Regions from separate parts of the Rhizobium arsenicireducens genome, predicted to be linked through region 1. Evidence: predicted binding sites of a transcription regulator. Region 1 holds the regulator's gene; each other region holds the start of a gene.
The links. Region 1 encodes PhoB, which activates phosphate uptake and scavenging genes when phosphate is short. Its sites were predicted from a motif close to TGTCATNNANCTGTCAT; they were not measured.

Region 1 (3,740 bases):
ACCCTCGGTCAGGAGCCAAACACCCTCTCCTCGCTCGAACCGCAAGGGCGCGCGCATATAGGTCTGATAGAGGGGCGAGGCTTCGACCATGATAAAACACTCCTTCGGGAGGGCTTGACGGGACTACGGATGCTTCTGATTTCGCGGGCGACCGCGGCCCCAAAAAATCAAAAATGCCGCCTTGCGGCGGCGGGGGCACTATCAGCATTTCGGCCTTGCCTGTCAACGAAACAGCGCGCCGCACCTGAATTTTCGACCGCGCAGGCAAGACGATCGAGACTCGACCAAAAGCACGGACGCGACGCGCCAGGGTAGCAAGTTGGGGAAAACTCCAAAATCAATTCGCGATGATTCGCCCAACTCTTGTCACGGAGTCAGCCCGGCACTAGGTTAACAGTCAATAAAGAAACTGCATGCGGCGGAACCAGTCACCGACAGTATCGAGGCGGGTTTGTTTCGGATCATTCCGAAGCAAGGGTGAACGATTCTGCCATCATGCATCGCGAGCGGCGGAGAGATAACGGCATGAACTGGACGGATGAACGCGTCGAGAAACTGAAGCGCCTTTGGGCCGAAGGCTTGAGCGCGAGCCAGATCGCAGCACAACTAGGCGGCGTCAGCCGCAACGCCGTCATCGGCAAGGTTCACCGGTTGAACCTTCCGGGCCGAGCCAAGGCCGGCGGCAATTCCGCGGCGACGCGGGCCGCAAAGCGCCCGGCATCGGAACCGCGCACGCCGAGCTATGCTTCGCGCGTCACGACCCGCACGGTCACCCGCGCCGCTGGCGCCAACATGCTCAAGGAAGAGGTCGAGATCGACGGCGTCGAAGAGATCAAAATCTCCCCGGCCGGCAATGTCATCCTGCCGATCTCGCGCAAACTGGTACTGACTGAACTCACCGAGCGCACCTGCAAATGGCCGATCGGTGACCCGATGAAGGACGATTTCCACTTCTGCGGCTGCGAATCCGCCGACGCCTCGCCCTATTGCAGCTACCACGCCAAAATGGCTTACCAGCCGGTTGGCGAGCGTCGCAAGGCAGCCAATTCGGCAGCGCGCTGAGCGCTGTCTCTCCCCGCATCGAAACGCAAAACGGGCCACAGAGGCCCGTTTTTTGTTTGACTGCCAGAAACGGCCCAGCCGTCAGGCTTCCATCGAATAACCGGCGCCGCGGACCGTACGAATGACGTCCTGCGAATTGGCAAAATTGAGCGCTTTGCGCAGGCGCCCTACGTGTACGTCGACGGTGCGCTCATCGACATAGATGTCGTGCCCCCAAACCCCGTCCAGCAATTGCGAACGCGAGAAGACGCGGCCGGGCGATGCCATCAGGAACTCCAGCAAGCGGAATTCTGTTGGACCGAGTCGCACTTCCCGGCTCTTGCGGTGGACGCGATGCGTTTCGCGGTCGAGTTCGATGTCGCCGCAACGGAGCACGCTGGACAAGACTTCCGGACGGGCGCGCCGCAGCATGGCCCTGACGCGCGCCATCAGTTCCGGTGTCGAAAACGGCTTGACGACATAGTCGTCCGCCCCGGTCGCAAGTCCGCGGACACGCTCGCTCTCTTCGCCACGCGCCGTCAGCATGATGATGGGCAGGCGCTCGGTTTCAGGACGCATGCGCAGACGACGGCAGAGCTCAATTCCGGATACGCCCGGCAGCATCCAGTCGAGGATCAGGAGGTCGGGGACCCGCTCCTGCAGGCGAAGTTCCGCTTCGTCACCCCGTAATATCGTTTCGACCTCGTAGCCCTCCGCCTCGAGATTATAGCGCAGGAGTACGCTCAGGGCTTCCTCGTCCTCGACGACAGCGATCTTTGGCAGCATCGGTATCGATAACCTTTCGAATGCGGTCGGATTACTCGGTGATGGCGCCGACGGAAGAGGTCAAGTCATCCTTCGGGCGCTCGCCTTCGGGCTGGGCACCCGTGGCCATGTAATAGATCGTCTCGGCGATGTTGGTCGCATGGTCGCCGATGCGCTCGATGTTCTTGGCGCAGAAGAGAAGATGGGTGCAACTGGTGATGTTGCGCGGATCTTCCATCATGTAGGTCAGCAGCTCGCGGAACAGCGAGGTGTACATGGCGTCGATTTCCTCGTCCCGGTCGCGGATGGATTTCGCCTTTTCTGCCGACCGGGTGTTGTAGACGTCGAGCACTTCCTTGAGCTGGATAAGGGCCAGTTCGCTCAAGTGCTCGAGACCGCGGGCCAGCTTTCGCGGCACGCCGGTCGTCTGAATGGCCATGACGCGCTTGGCATTGCTCTTGCCGAGGTCGCCGACCCGTTCCAGGTCGTTGGCGATGCGCAGCGCGCCGATGATCTCGCGAAGGTCAGCTGCGACCGGCTGGCGGCGCGCGATGGTGACGATCGCCTTGTCGCCGATCTCCAGCTCGGCGGCATCCATCAGCACGTCGTCGGAAATGACCTTCTGTGCCAGCGCCGCGTCGGAGTTGACCAGCGCACGCACGCTGTCGGCCACCATCTGTTCGGCAAGGCCGCCCATCTCGGTGATGCGGCGCATCAGGTATTTCAGTTCTTCGTCATAGGCCGTGTAGATATGCGATGGCGACATGTTCGTTGTCCTTGAATTTGGTATCCGCCCGGAAGGAAGCGCCGGCTCAGCCGAAACGGCCCATGATGTAGTCCTGGGTACGCTGATCGTCCGGATTGGTGAACATCTTGTCCGTGTCGTTTTCCTCGACCAGCAGGCCAAGGTGGAACATTGCGGTGCGCTGCGACACGCGGGCGGCCTGCTGCATCGAGTGGGTAACGATGACGATGGTAAAGTTGGCGCGCAGTTCGTGGATCAACTCCTCGACCTTGGCGGTCGCGATCGGGTCGAGCGCCGAGCAGGGTTCGTCCATCAGGATCACTTCCGGGCTGACGGCAATCGCGCGGGCAATGCACAGACGCTGCTGCTGGCCACCGGAGAGGCCGGTGCCGGACTCCTGCAAGCGGTCCTTGACCTCGTTCCACAGACCCGCCTTCTGCAGGCTGGTCTCGACGATCTGGTCCATGTCGGCCTTGTTGCGGGCCAGACCATGAATGCGTGGGCCGTAGGCAATGTTTTCGTAGATCGACTTCGGGAACGGGTTCGGCTTCTGGAAGACCATGCCGACACGGGCACGCAGCTCGACCACGTCGATCGAAGGATCGTAGATATCCTGATCATCAAGTGTGATGCTGCCGGTCATCCGGCATCCGTCGATTGTATCATTCATGCGGTTGAGCGTCCGCAGGAATGTCGACTTGCCACAACCGGAGGGACCGATCAGCGCCGTCACGGTGTTGAGCCTGATACCCAAATTCACGTCGAAAAGGGCACGCTTTTCGCTGTAATAAACTGAAACGTCTTTTCCGACCATTTTAAATTTAGCGTCAGTCATCTTCTTATCCAGCGCCTGTTCAACTGCTGCTTCCGACATCACGTTCATAAGCCTTACTCCATCTACCATCGGCGCTCAAAACGCTGCCGGAGGAAAATTGCGATGCCATTCATGAGCACCAGAAAGCCCAGGAGAACGAGAATCGCGGCGGACGTCCGGGCGACGAAACCTCGTTCCGGACTGTCGGCCCAGATATAGATCTGGGTCGGAAGGGCGGTCGAGGCTTCGAACAGTCCGTCCGGTGGGCTTGTGATGAAGGCGTTCATGCCGATCAACAAAAGCGGCGCCGTTTCGCCGAGCGCCTGGGCAAGGCCGATGATCGTGCCGGTCATGATCGTCGGCATCGACAATGGC
Region 2 (3,740 bases), 690 kb from region 1:
CAGCGGAACGTCGGCGTCGTAGCGCCAGGCCGAAGAGTTGTCGATCACCACGCATCCCTGGGCGCCGATCTTCGGCGACCACTTCTGCGAGATCGTGCCGCCGGCCGACATCAGGCAAATGTCGGTGTCGGAGAAATCGTAGTTCTCAAGGTTCTGGACCTTCAGAACCTTGTCACCAAAGGAGACTTCCGTGCCCTGGGAGCGGGCGGAAGCGAGCGCCACCACCTCGTTGGCCGGAAAGCCGCGCTCGGAAAGGATATTGAGCATTTCGCGCCCGACATTGCCGGTGGCGCCTACGATAGCGATCTTGAAACCCATTTATATGCTCTCTTTCTGTCTCTCCTCGGATGGTGAGGGGGGAGCCGCGCTTCAAGCGCGCCTTCCTTGTCCCCGGCCGTGCCGGGGAGAGAGCGGGGGCCAGAGACGTCAGACGGTTTTGGTCGTCGTTTTGGCCTTGGTCGTGAATGAAACGGAAAAACGCATATCCATCCCGGCGCCGTGCGCCGGGCCCGATCCGTCTGCGATGTGCGAGCAGAAAGAATACATGAGCGAATCCCTATTCCGGCCGAGCTATTAAAAGGTTTTGCGCGAAAGTCAAGCAAAAGCCGGGGCCGGATGCTGGCGGAAACTCCTTCCGTTGCTCGGATTTCGTGCGGACAAGCCGTCGCGGCTCCCGTGCAGTGAATGTCTTGTGCGCACGCCCGAGGATCGACGCTGATCTGGCGATGAGCCGCTTGAAGAGCCGATGCCGCTATGGAAGACTGGATCTATACAACTCGCGCTGCTGGTATTCCCATGACAATTACACTGCGAACCGCCTGTGCGGCAGACCTTGCCGCGATCACGCGGATCTATTCCGATGCGGTCCTTTCGGGCACTGCGAGCTATGAGCTTGCCCCGCCGGACGAAACCGAGATGGAGAAGCGATTCGAGTTAATCACGAGTCAGGGCTACCCCTATATCGTTGCGATAAACGAGATCGGCGCGGTGCTGGGCTATGCCTATGCCTCGGCGTTTCGCACGCGGCCCGCCTATCGCTGGCTCGTCGAGGATTCGATCTACCTAGCGCCGGAGGCGCGGGGGAAGGGGATCGGCAAAATGTTACTCGAGGAACTCGTCCGGCGTTCGACCGATCTCGGCTTTCGCCAAATGGTCGCCGTTATCGGCGGTGCGAGCCTCGCGTCCATTGCCGTTCACCGGTCCTGCGGGTTCCGAATGGTGGGAACGCTCAATGGCAGCGGCTTCAAGCTCGGCCAATGGCTCGATACGGTTTTCATGCAGCTCGCGCTGGGCGAGGGAGACACGACCCCCCCGGACGCGTCGCGTTATCCGGGCACGCTGTTTGCCGGTTGAAGCCTATTCGACGAGCTTCAATGCCTTGTCGAACACCTTCAGCACCTGTTTCAATTCATGTCCGCGCTTGAGGATACGCCCATCCGCAGCGACGACGGAGAAAGCACCTTGCTTGGCGGCGAATTTGGGGTTCTTCTCGATCCGGTAGAGAGGATATTCTCCCGAGCGCTTGAACACCGAAAAAACTGCCCTGTCCTTGAGGTGGTCGATTGCATAATCGCGCCAAACGCCTTCACCCACCATCTTGCCGTAGATCCACAATATGGCGTCCAGTTCGCGACGGTGGAAGGTGACGGGAAGAGGATCGAGGGTCTGGCGATAGTCGCGGATATCGACGACAGACGCTGCATTCTGCCCCTGATTCCCGATTTCCTCGGATCCTGTTTCCGACTGATCGCTCTTCAATGTTTTACAACCTCGCCTTTGTGACGGATGGACGACAGTCTGCCTCACGGGATCGAAATTGCAAGTCTCGGCACGCGGGTCCGCCGATGACCGTGCCGCCTGCGTCCGGCATTCGACCGCGCCCTCTAGGAGAGTTGCGGTCAAAGGCGAAGTTAAGGGAAGCTCGCGATGGGCCTTGACGGCGCGGAACATCCTGCCCTTCAACCGCGCCGCCGGATGTCGAACTCGCGGATCACCAGTTCGCGCATGCGCGTTGCGATCGGGCTCATCCTTTTGCCGCCGAGGCTGATCAGGTGGTATGGAGCAACCGCGATCGATTGCCGAACGTCGAGCTGCAGGAGGCCGGAACCCTTCGTCTGCCGGCAGAGCAGGTCGGAGACCTCACGCGACATCGGAGCGATGGCATTCGAGGCGGCCAGCATGGCGATCATCACCAGCAATGACGTGGTGTTGACGATGTTGGAAGGGATCGGCGCACCCTGAGCCACGAACACGGCCTCCAGCGCCTGGCGTACCGGGGCCCCTGGCGCCTGCATCACCCAGGGGAAATGAACAAGGTCGGCCATCGTCAGATCCTCGGCATTGGCCAATGGATGGCTTTGGTGCACGAGAAGATCCACTTCCTCCTCGAGCACGCCAGTGATGTTGAATTGCCTTGCATCGACACCGGCAGGGATGCGCCCCAGAACGAAGTCAAGCTGGCCGGAAAGCAGGTCGGCGATGAGCGGCCCGCTCGGCGCGACCTCGACGTGGATATCGGCTGTCCCGGCTTCCGTCTTCAAGGCCTGGATCGCCGGCACGACAAAAGCGACCGCACCGCCGGTGACTGCTCCGACGCGGACTGTGCCGGTCAGCCCGCGTCGGATCGCATCGACCTCGCGGGCGGCTTCGCGGATCTCCTCCAGAAGATTCTCGGCTCGCCGCGCCAGCGCGCAGCCGATCGCGGTAGGCTCCATGCCCTTGGGGGTGCGTGCGAAGATCGATGCGCCGACATGGCGCTCGATTTCGGCCAACATTCGCGATGCGGCAGGCTGGGTAATCGAAAGTGCATTGGCCGCCAGGCTCAGCTGACCGTAGTCGGCAATGGCGCGGATCAGGCTGAAATGCTTGGGTAGCAGACGGTTGGCCAGTTTCTCGGGCATGAAGAACATATCAATTACGGTATGCAGAATGTCAAACTAATCATTTGAACGGTATATCCGAAGGGCTATGACTCGGCTCGGATCAGGCGGGCCTCGTGTTGCCGCCGGTTCTTGCACTGTACGGTTGCCAGACGGAGCTGGGGCCGGACGATCAGCCAGGGAGGAATTCCGTGAAGAAAATTACCACTCTTATTGCGTCTGTCGCGCTGGGCATTTCGGTGTTCGCGTCGCAGGCAATTGCGGAAACGAAGGGCGTTGTTGGCATTTCGATGCCGACCAAGACGTCGACGCGCTGGATCTCGGATGGCGAGACCATGGAAAAACTGTTCAAGGAAGCCGGCTATCAGCCCGACCTGCAGTTTGCCGATGACGATATCCCGAACCAGCTTGCCCAGATCGAGAACATGGTGACCAAGGGTGCCAAAGTCCTCGTCATCGGCGCGATCGACGGCACTACACTGTCGGACATCCTGCAGAAGGCCGCTGATGCGGGCGTCAAGGTCATCGCCTATGACCGCCTGATCCGCGACAGTGGCAATGTCGACTATTATGCCACCTTCGACAATTTCCAGGTCGGCGTCCTGCAGGCAACCAGTCTGGTCGAAGGCCTGAAGGCCAAGTTCGCTGACACCAAGCCGTGGAATGTCGAGCTGTTCGGCGGTTCGCCGGACGACAACAACGCCTTCTTCTTCTATGATGGGGCCATGTCGGTCCTGCAGCCGATGATCGACAGCGGCGAAATCGTTGTGAAGTCTGGCCAGCAGGGCATGGAGCAGGTCGGCACGCTGCGCTGGGATGGCACCGTCGCGCAGGCTCGCATGGAGAACCTCCTGTCCTCGA
Region 3 (3,740 bases), on a different contig from region 1:
ACGGGCGGGTGCGACCTCACGCATGAAACACGCCCTCCAGGCGTTTGCGGTCGACTTCGGCCACCGGAAGGTCGAAATGCACGTGGCCGGCCTTCAACGCCACGATCCGGTCGGCAAAGCTCAGCGCATGCTCCATGTCGTGGGTCGTATAGACCAGCGTTATGCCCCGTTCCCGGACGAGATCAGAAAACAGCGCCATCACGTCGCGACCCGCCGTCGGATCGAGGCTGGCAGCCGGCTCGTCGGCGATCATCAGCCTGGGCTTGCGCACCAAGGCGCGGGCGATCGCGACGCGCTGCGCCTGACCGCCGGAGAGTTCGTCGGCGCGTGCGGTCGCCTTGTGGGAGAGCTTCACCTGATCAAGCGCGTCCATCGCCTCTTCCCGGCATTCGCGTTCGGCGATCGCCTGGTGCCAGGCGCGCCAGGTGCCGGGAAGGCCAAGCTTGCCGTGAACGACATTGGTCAGCACCGACTGCCGACGCACGAGGCCGTGGTGCTGGAAGACGAAGCCGATCTGCTGGCGCATGCGCTTGAGCTGCGGACCGCTCGGCGCACTGCGGAAGGCTTCGCCGAGTGTCGAGATCTCACCATCGCAGAACGGCGTGTGGCCGATCAGGCACTTGAGCAGTGTCGACTTGCCCACACCGTTGGCGCCGACCAGCGCCACGCGCTCCCCGCTTCGGATGCGGATGTCGACACCGGAAAACACCGGCTTTCCGTTGGCATAACCCTTCTTCAGGCCCTGCGTGCTGATAACGTCCATCGCGGTATTCTTTCTGCGGATATGGCGTGGAGCCGGCGCTGGTGGCGCCGGCCCGATGGCAGGATCGGGTTGGGCCCGCTCAGTTGACGAAGTCGTTGAACGTATCGACGCCAATCGTCCGATACATCGAGCGGACGTAGTCGTAGTCGCTGTCCTTGACGTCGGTCAGGAAGAAGCCACCCTTGAATTTCTGGTTGTCTTCGCCCTGGAGAACGGCGGCCATGATGTCTGTGCCCTTTTCGACGAAGGCCGTACGGATCTTTGCGACGGTTTCCTCGGCCAGGTCCTTACGGGCAACTAGGATGTCGTTCGGCAGGTCACGGCCACGGGCAACCACGGCAAAAGCGACATCCGGGAAGGCTTCGCGGACGGAGGCAAGGTTGCCGAAATTTAGGCTGATGGCGGCGATGTCGCCACGGATCAGCGCTTCGGCGGCAACGTTGCTGGCGAGGATCACAGGCTCGTAGTCTTCATTGTATTTGAGGCCGAAATCAGACAGTGCCTGGGCCGGACCGAGATGCTGGGAGGTGGATCCGACCGAGCCGAAGGATACCTTCTTGCCCTTGAGATCCTCGATCGAGCGGATTGGACCATTGGCCAAGACGGCGATCTGGGCGAAGTAGTCCGGACGCTGCCAGGCGACGACGATCTGCGGCTGTGCAAGTTCCTTCATGACGACGTATTCGGCCGGGCCGGTGAGGACGAGGTCGACCTGTCCGGAATTCAGAGCTTCGACGGCAGAGGTGCGCGAACTGACCGGAAAGAGCTCGATTTCCAGACCGGAGGCCTGCTCAAGCGCTTTTTGAAAGCCGCCGAATTCCTGCTGCAGGGCTTCCATGCCCTCGATGTCGGTGACGGCGAATTTGACACTCTCGGCCGCGGCCGGCGCGAGGGAGACCAGAGAGATTGCACAGGCTGCGAGAAGGGAGCGGATCATGATATCTTCCTTTGCTGTATAGACAGGAGCATCTTCTGCGACTATCCCTAGCGACCAGACGTGACGGGCACGTGACAGTTTTCCGGCCCCAGGGCGAAAAACAAAACGGAGAGACGCGATGAACTGGACCATCCGCAACGGCACCGTTCTGGGCACCGAGAGACTCAAACACACTGACCTCTTCGTCGAGGGCGGCATGCTGTCGGACAGGGGCAATGGTGGGCGCGAGATCGACGCCGCAGGCCTGCTCGTCCTGCCGGGGATTGTCGATATCCATGGTGACGGCTTCGAGCGGCAGATCATGCCGCGACCGGGCGTGCGCTTCGACGTCGGCTTGGCACTGCGCGACACTGACCGACAACTGGTGACCAACGGCATCACCACAGCCTTTCACGGCGTAACGGTGTCCTGGGAGCCCGGCCTTCGTTCGCTGCAGGCCGCTGGCGACTTCGTCACCGCACTTGCCGCTGCACGCCCGCATCTGGCCTGCGATACCCGCCTGCACCTGCGCTGGGAGACCTTCGCGCTCGATGCGCTGTCGCAGGTGATCGAATGGCTGTTGCTCGATCCGAAGCCGCTCGTGGCCCTGAACGACCATACGACGGGTTCGGTGCTGAAGGGGGCGATCGCCCGCAAGATCGGCCAGATGGCCGAGCGCTCCGGCTTGTCGCGTAATGATTACATGGCGCTACTCGACGACGTCTGGGCACGGCGCAAAGATGTGGCCGGTGCCATCGAAAAGCTCGCGGCAGCAGCACGCGACAACGGCAACGTACTCCTCGCCCATGACGAGGCGTCTCCCGAAGAGCGCCGACATTTCCGGGCACTGGGGGCCGTGTCTTCGGAGTTTCCGCTAACGCTGGAGACGGCTGCCGAAGCCCGCGCCGCCGGCGAACATGTCATTCTTGGCGCCCCCAACGTCGTGCGCGGTGGCAGCCACAATGGCGCACTCGACGCAACGACAGCGGTTCGCGACGGGCTCTGCAGCGTGCTCGCCTCCGACTACCACTATCCGTCCCCACTGCATGCAGCCTTCCGGCTGGCATCCCCTGACGATGCTGGCTTCGCCAAGGTCTGGCACCTCGTGTCGGCCAATGCCGCCGCCGCCGCCGGCCTGTCAGACCGGGGACGGCTTGAAGAGGGAAAACGCGCCGACCTCATCCTCGTGGATGCCAAGGACATGCGCCACCCGAAGGTAATGGCAACCTTCGTCGGCGGTCGGCTCGTCTATTCGGCACAGACTCTGATAGAGACCGAACGCGCGATAGCCTCGGCTGCCGCCTGAACCGGAAACCATCATGCTCGACACGCCTGAAATCCCTCTCGCCGCCTTCGACGGACTGGTCTTCGGCCCGCGTAGCGACATGCCGATCTGGCAGCAGATCCGCGACCATATCCTTGGCCTGATCGAAGGCGGAACCTTGAGGCCAGGCAGCCAGTTGCCCGGAGAAACGCATCTCGCAGCAAGCCTCGGCGTCACCCGCATCACGCTGCGCCAGGCCCTGCAGCAGTTGCAGAACGAGGGGCACCTGACGGCGCGCAAGGGGCTTGTCGCAAACTTTCGGGCTTAACCGTATGTTGACCATAGGCATGGAATTTGCCGCTCCGAAAGTTGCGGAGCGAGCCCATGATTCTGAATGCTATTGCCGAGAAGCTGAAGCGCCAATCAAAGGATGACTTCAAAGGCAGGCATTTCGAGGCCTGGTTGATTGTACAGGCGGTTGCCTGGTACTTGCGCTACCCGCTCAGCTATCGTGACTTGGAAGAGATGTTTCGCGAGCGGGGCTTTGAGGTCGATCATAGCACGATCAACCGCTGGGTATTGGCCTATGCGCCGATGATCGAAAAACGGCTTCGGCAGTTTAGGCGCCCCCATTGCGGCTCGGTCAGAATCGATGAGACGTACGTCAAGATCCGCGGCAAATGGCGCTATCTGTACCGAGCCATCGACAAGCATGGCAATCCGGTAGATTTCCTGTTGACCGCTAAGCGCGATCTCGCCGCCGCCAAGCGGTTTTTCCGCAAGATGCTCAAAGACGA
Region 4 (3,740 bases), on a different contig from region 1:
TCGAGAGCGAAACGTCCCTGAGAACCGAGGTCGACCCAAACGACTTTTGCACATGGTCGATCGTTATTGCAGCCATATTCAATACTCTGATTAGATATCGTGCCGAGTAGGCGGCGTCAGCCCTGCCCTTTTCACTCTGCGTTTTCGAGGCTAGCTCAATCGCCTCACGGCAACAGATCGACGTCAGTTTGATGACAGATCGGAGACACCTACGGTATGAATTTCGGATTCATACCCTTCGGATTCGCGCGCAAGGCTCTCGAGAGTCTCATGGAATCCTGGAATGCGTGCGGTTTGTCGCGTCGTCAGTCGAAGCGGACGACGAGTTCCATGTGTTGGGGAGCAATGCGCGTAAATGAAACGACGATCGGCAGCCCTTCTTCGTCGATATTGATATTCGTTACGAAGATTGCCGGCTGGCCACGTGACATCGACAGCAACTCGGCATCCAACTTCGAGAGCGCAACCGCCGAAATCCGGGATTCGTGGCGACGATATTCCTGCACGCCAAGGCGCTTCCATGCCTCGCTGAAGCTGCCCGTTTCCTCGATAATGGTTTCGATCTTTTCAAAACGCGGTAACGGAAAATAGCTTGCGGTCAATGAGACGACGATCGTGTCGACCACAGTCATCGTATCCACGCGCCGGACGAAACGGTTGCGCGGCATACGCAGATCGCGCGCTAGCTCATTGGTAACTCTTACCCGTTCTGTTCCGAGATAGCGGCGTTCACTGACACGTTCGATATCCTTCAGCGCAGTCGTTAGGCGGGTCTTGGGTCCGAGCTGGTGGCGGACCATCCGCTCCTTCACGAAAGTTCCTCGCCCCTGCTCGATACGTAGCAGATCGCGCTCGCGCAGCACGACCATGGCACGCCTGATCGTGTTTCGATGGACGCTGAACCGCTCGGCAAGCTCGAACTCGGTCGGCAATTTTTCGCCGGGTCGATAGCGTGACGATTTGATGTCCTGCTCGATCGTGTCGGCGACGACGCGCCACAAGGTCGAGGCGCCGCGCCGATCATGAAGTGTCGCCTTGTTATCTGGCAGAGTGGTCATCAACGCGCGTCTCAACAGCATCCCGGTCGGCAAAAGTCACGACATTTCAGGCGGCCAAACCGGCTTGCTGTCAAGATCGAAGATGTGTCGGCCACTCTGTCGGAAGGAATGTTTCCAGAAGACATACCGTTTTCGTCACTCCCTTGTCATCCAACTGTCGCCCAACCATCATCTGGTGGCCATAGCCCTGAAGTCACTGAAGCAAGATCATCTTAGGACAAATTCGAATTCAGGGAGCGCGTGCCGACAGGCGCTCGCGCAGTGTGGAAACGTGGAAGCAATCATTACCAATGCCCGGATCGTCACCGGCACCGAAGTCATCCTTGGCTCGATGCAGGTCAAGGACGGCAAGATCTCCGACATCGCCCGAAAAGGCACGGCCGACGTCGGTGCCCTCGATTTCGAAGGCGACTATCTCCTCCCCGGCCTTGTCGATGTCCATACGGATCATCTGGAAAAGCAGATCATGCCGCGGGCTGGCGTGTTCTGGAACAAGGTCAATGCCGTTCGCACCCAGGATGCCGTGCTTGCGGCAGGTGGCATCACCACCGTTTTCGATTCGCTGATCGTCGGCGCCGTCGGCAATCCCGATCGTCGCAAACTTCTGCCACTGATGGTCGAAGGGCTTCACGATGCGCGTCAGGCAGGCCTGCTGAAAATCGATCATTTTCTCCACCTTCGTTGCGATACGCGCGAGGCCGATCTCGTCGAGCTTCTGAAGCCCTATCTCGGCGAAGCGAGCTTGCGCTACGTCACGGTGATGGACGATGGCCCGCATCGCGATCCCGATCGTTTCAGGAAACTGCAAAGACGCAAGGGTATTGCCGACGAGGTCATCGAAGAACAGATCGCCGCGGCGCCGCATACGAATGACCATGCGGCAATCAACCGGGCAGCAGTCGTCGCATTGTGCAAGCAGCACGGCATCAAATTCTCAAGCCACGATGATACGACAGCCGCTCATATCGCTGAAGGCCAGGCTTTCGGCATGACCATCTCGGAATTCCCGATTACGCTGGAATCGGCACGGGCGGCACGCGCCGCCGACATGACGACGATTATCGGCGGCCCCAACATCGTTGCTGGACGTTCGCATATCGGCAATGTCTCAGGAAGACTGCTTTCGCAAGAGGGCCTGATCGACGTCATCTGCTCGGATTACATTCCCTCGAGCATTCTCTACGCCATCTGGACCCTTGCCGGCGAAACCAACGGCCCGGACCTGCCTGCGGCAGTGGCTATGGGCAGCAAGCGGCCTGCAGAACTCTTCGGCCTCGACGATCGCGGAGAGCTGGCCGTCGGGCGCCGCGCCGACTTCCTGCGCGTCACCGAGATCGATGCAGCACCGATCGTTCGCAACGTCTGGGTCGAGGGAGTTCAGATCCTGTGACCGATCGACAGACACAGATGACACCGCAGCCAAAGGCGGCAAAGTCGAGCGGGCTTGTCGCAAACTTTCGGGCTTAACCGTATGTTGACCATAGGCATGGAATTTGCCGCTCCGAAAGTTGCGGAGCGAGCCCATGATTCTGAATGCTATTGCCGAGAAGCTGAAGCGCCAATCAAAGGATGACTTCAAAGGCAGGCATTTCGAGGCCTGGTTGATTGTACAGGCGGTTGCCTGGTACTTGCGCTACCCGCTCAGCTATCGTGACTTGGAAGAGATGTTTCGCGAGCGGGGCTTTGAGGTCGATCATAGCACGATCAACCGCTGGGTATTGGCCTATGCGCCGATGATCGAAAAACGGCTTCGGCAGTTTAGGCGCCCCCATTGCGGCTCGGTCAGAATCGATGAGACGTACGTCAAGATCCGCGGCAAATGGCGCTATCTGTACCGAGCCATCGACAAGCATGGCAATCCGGTAGATTTCCTGTTGACCGCTAAGCGCGATCTCGCCGCCGCCAAGCGGTTTTTCCGCAAGATGCTCAAAGACGAACCCTTGTTGTCGCCGACCAGGATCGGGACCGACGGGGCCAACACCTTCCCGTCAACGATCAAAATGTCGGTTGATGATGGGCTCCTCCATCCCGATCCCGTCCACTATGTCACCAAGCACCTCCAGCAAGGCATCGAAAGTGACCATTTCCGGGTAAAGAAGAACATGCCAAAGATCGGTGGCTTCCAATCCTTCAACACGGCGCGGCGAACCATCGCGGGTTTCGAGGCAATGCTGTGGTTGAGGAAAGGCTTCAGCTTTTCCGGCGGTTGGACTGTCAACGATCAGAACGATTTTCTTGCGCGCCTCTTCGGACTGCAAAAGATTAACAAAGCATGAAAATGAGGACGCTCAGGGGATAATCGCGCGCTCCGAAAATGTTTGCGACAGGCCCGGCGGAAGGGCTGTTGAGCGAGCTTGGCGGCTTGAGCACCGGTCATCTCGACATCGAGGCCAGCCAGACAATCGCGAACTATTGGCTCCCTACGAGGCTATTGCGGTTCCGCACGCTTCGCCCCGGAATCTCGGTAAGCTTCCGCGACGGCAACACGGCCAGCGTCGTGCAGGCGGTGATTTCTGGGCGCGCCGAACTCGGCTTCATCGAGGGGACCGTCGATGAACCGGCCCTTGCGGCACGCTCCTTGCACTCCGATGAACTGGTTATCGTTATGTCGTCGCGCGCGGGCGGCGCTACGTCCGATCGCCTTCAAGGGCTACAATGGGTCATGCGGGAGCCGGGATCGGG

Region 2: the regulator PhoB is predicted to act here: its motif matches at 1,779-1,795, upstream of ACWPVA_RS17390 (DUF2794 domain-containing protein).
Region 3: the regulator PhoB is predicted to act here: its motif matches at 1,761-1,777, upstream of ACWPVA_RS21040 (alpha-D-ribose 1-methylphosphonate 5-triphosphate diphosphatase).
Region 4: the regulator PhoB is predicted to act here: its motif matches at 1,203-1,219, upstream of phnF (phosphonate metabolism transcriptional regulator PhnF).

Annotation. Positions count from the first base shown of each region.
Region 1 is NZ_CAXHYK020000001.1:2,835,353-2,839,092, forward strand. Features, by position in the region: gene ACWPVA_RS14105 (acetylornithine transaminase) at 1-90, opposite strand, end outside; gene ACWPVA_RS14110 (GcrA family cell cycle regulator) at 526-1,062, shown strand; gene phoB (phosphate regulon transcriptional regulator PhoB) at 1,144-1,827, opposite strand; gene phoU (phosphate signaling complex protein PhoU) at 1,859-2,572, opposite strand; gene pstB (phosphate ABC transporter ATP-binding protein PstB) at 2,619-3,434, opposite strand; gene pstA (phosphate ABC transporter permease PstA) at 3,449-3,740, opposite strand, start outside.
Region 2 is NZ_CAXHYK020000001.1:3,523,829-3,527,568, forward strand. Features, by position in the region: gene ACWPVA_RS17380 (aspartate-semialdehyde dehydrogenase) at 1-318, opposite strand, end outside; gene ACWPVA_RS17385 (N-acetyltransferase family protein) at 796-1,353, shown strand; gene ACWPVA_RS17390 (DUF2794 domain-containing protein) at 1,357-1,722, opposite strand; gene ACWPVA_RS17395 (LysR family transcriptional regulator) at 1,959-2,900, opposite strand; gene chvE (multiple monosaccharide ABC transporter substrate-binding protein) at 3,071-3,740, shown strand, end outside.
Region 3 is NZ_CAXHYK020000002.1:29,330-33,069, forward strand. Features, by position in the region: gene phnE (phosphonate ABC transporter, permease protein PhnE) at 1-24, opposite strand, end outside; gene ACWPVA_RS21030 (phosphonate ABC transporter ATP-binding protein) at 17-763, opposite strand; gene ACWPVA_RS21035 (PhnD/SsuA/transferrin family substrate-binding protein) at 843-1,700, opposite strand; gene ACWPVA_RS21040 (alpha-D-ribose 1-methylphosphonate 5-triphosphate diphosphatase) at 1,819-2,985, shown strand; gene ACWPVA_RS21045 (GntR family transcriptional regulator) at 2,999-3,271, shown strand; gene ACWPVA_RS21050 (IS6 family transposase) at 3,328-3,740, shown strand, end outside.
Region 4 is NZ_CAXHYK020000002.1:44,485-48,224, forward strand. Features, by position in the region: partial or broken gene ACWPVA_RS21120 (ATP-binding cassette domain-containing protein) at 1-76, opposite strand, end outside; gene phnF (phosphonate metabolism transcriptional regulator PhnF) at 306-1,091, opposite strand; gene ACWPVA_RS21130 (alpha-D-ribose 1-methylphosphonate 5-triphosphate diphosphatase) at 1,330-2,448, shown strand; gene ACWPVA_RS21135 (IS6 family transposase) at 2,582-3,334, shown strand; gene ACWPVA_RS21140 (LysR substrate-binding domain-containing protein) at 3,403-3,740, shown strand, end outside.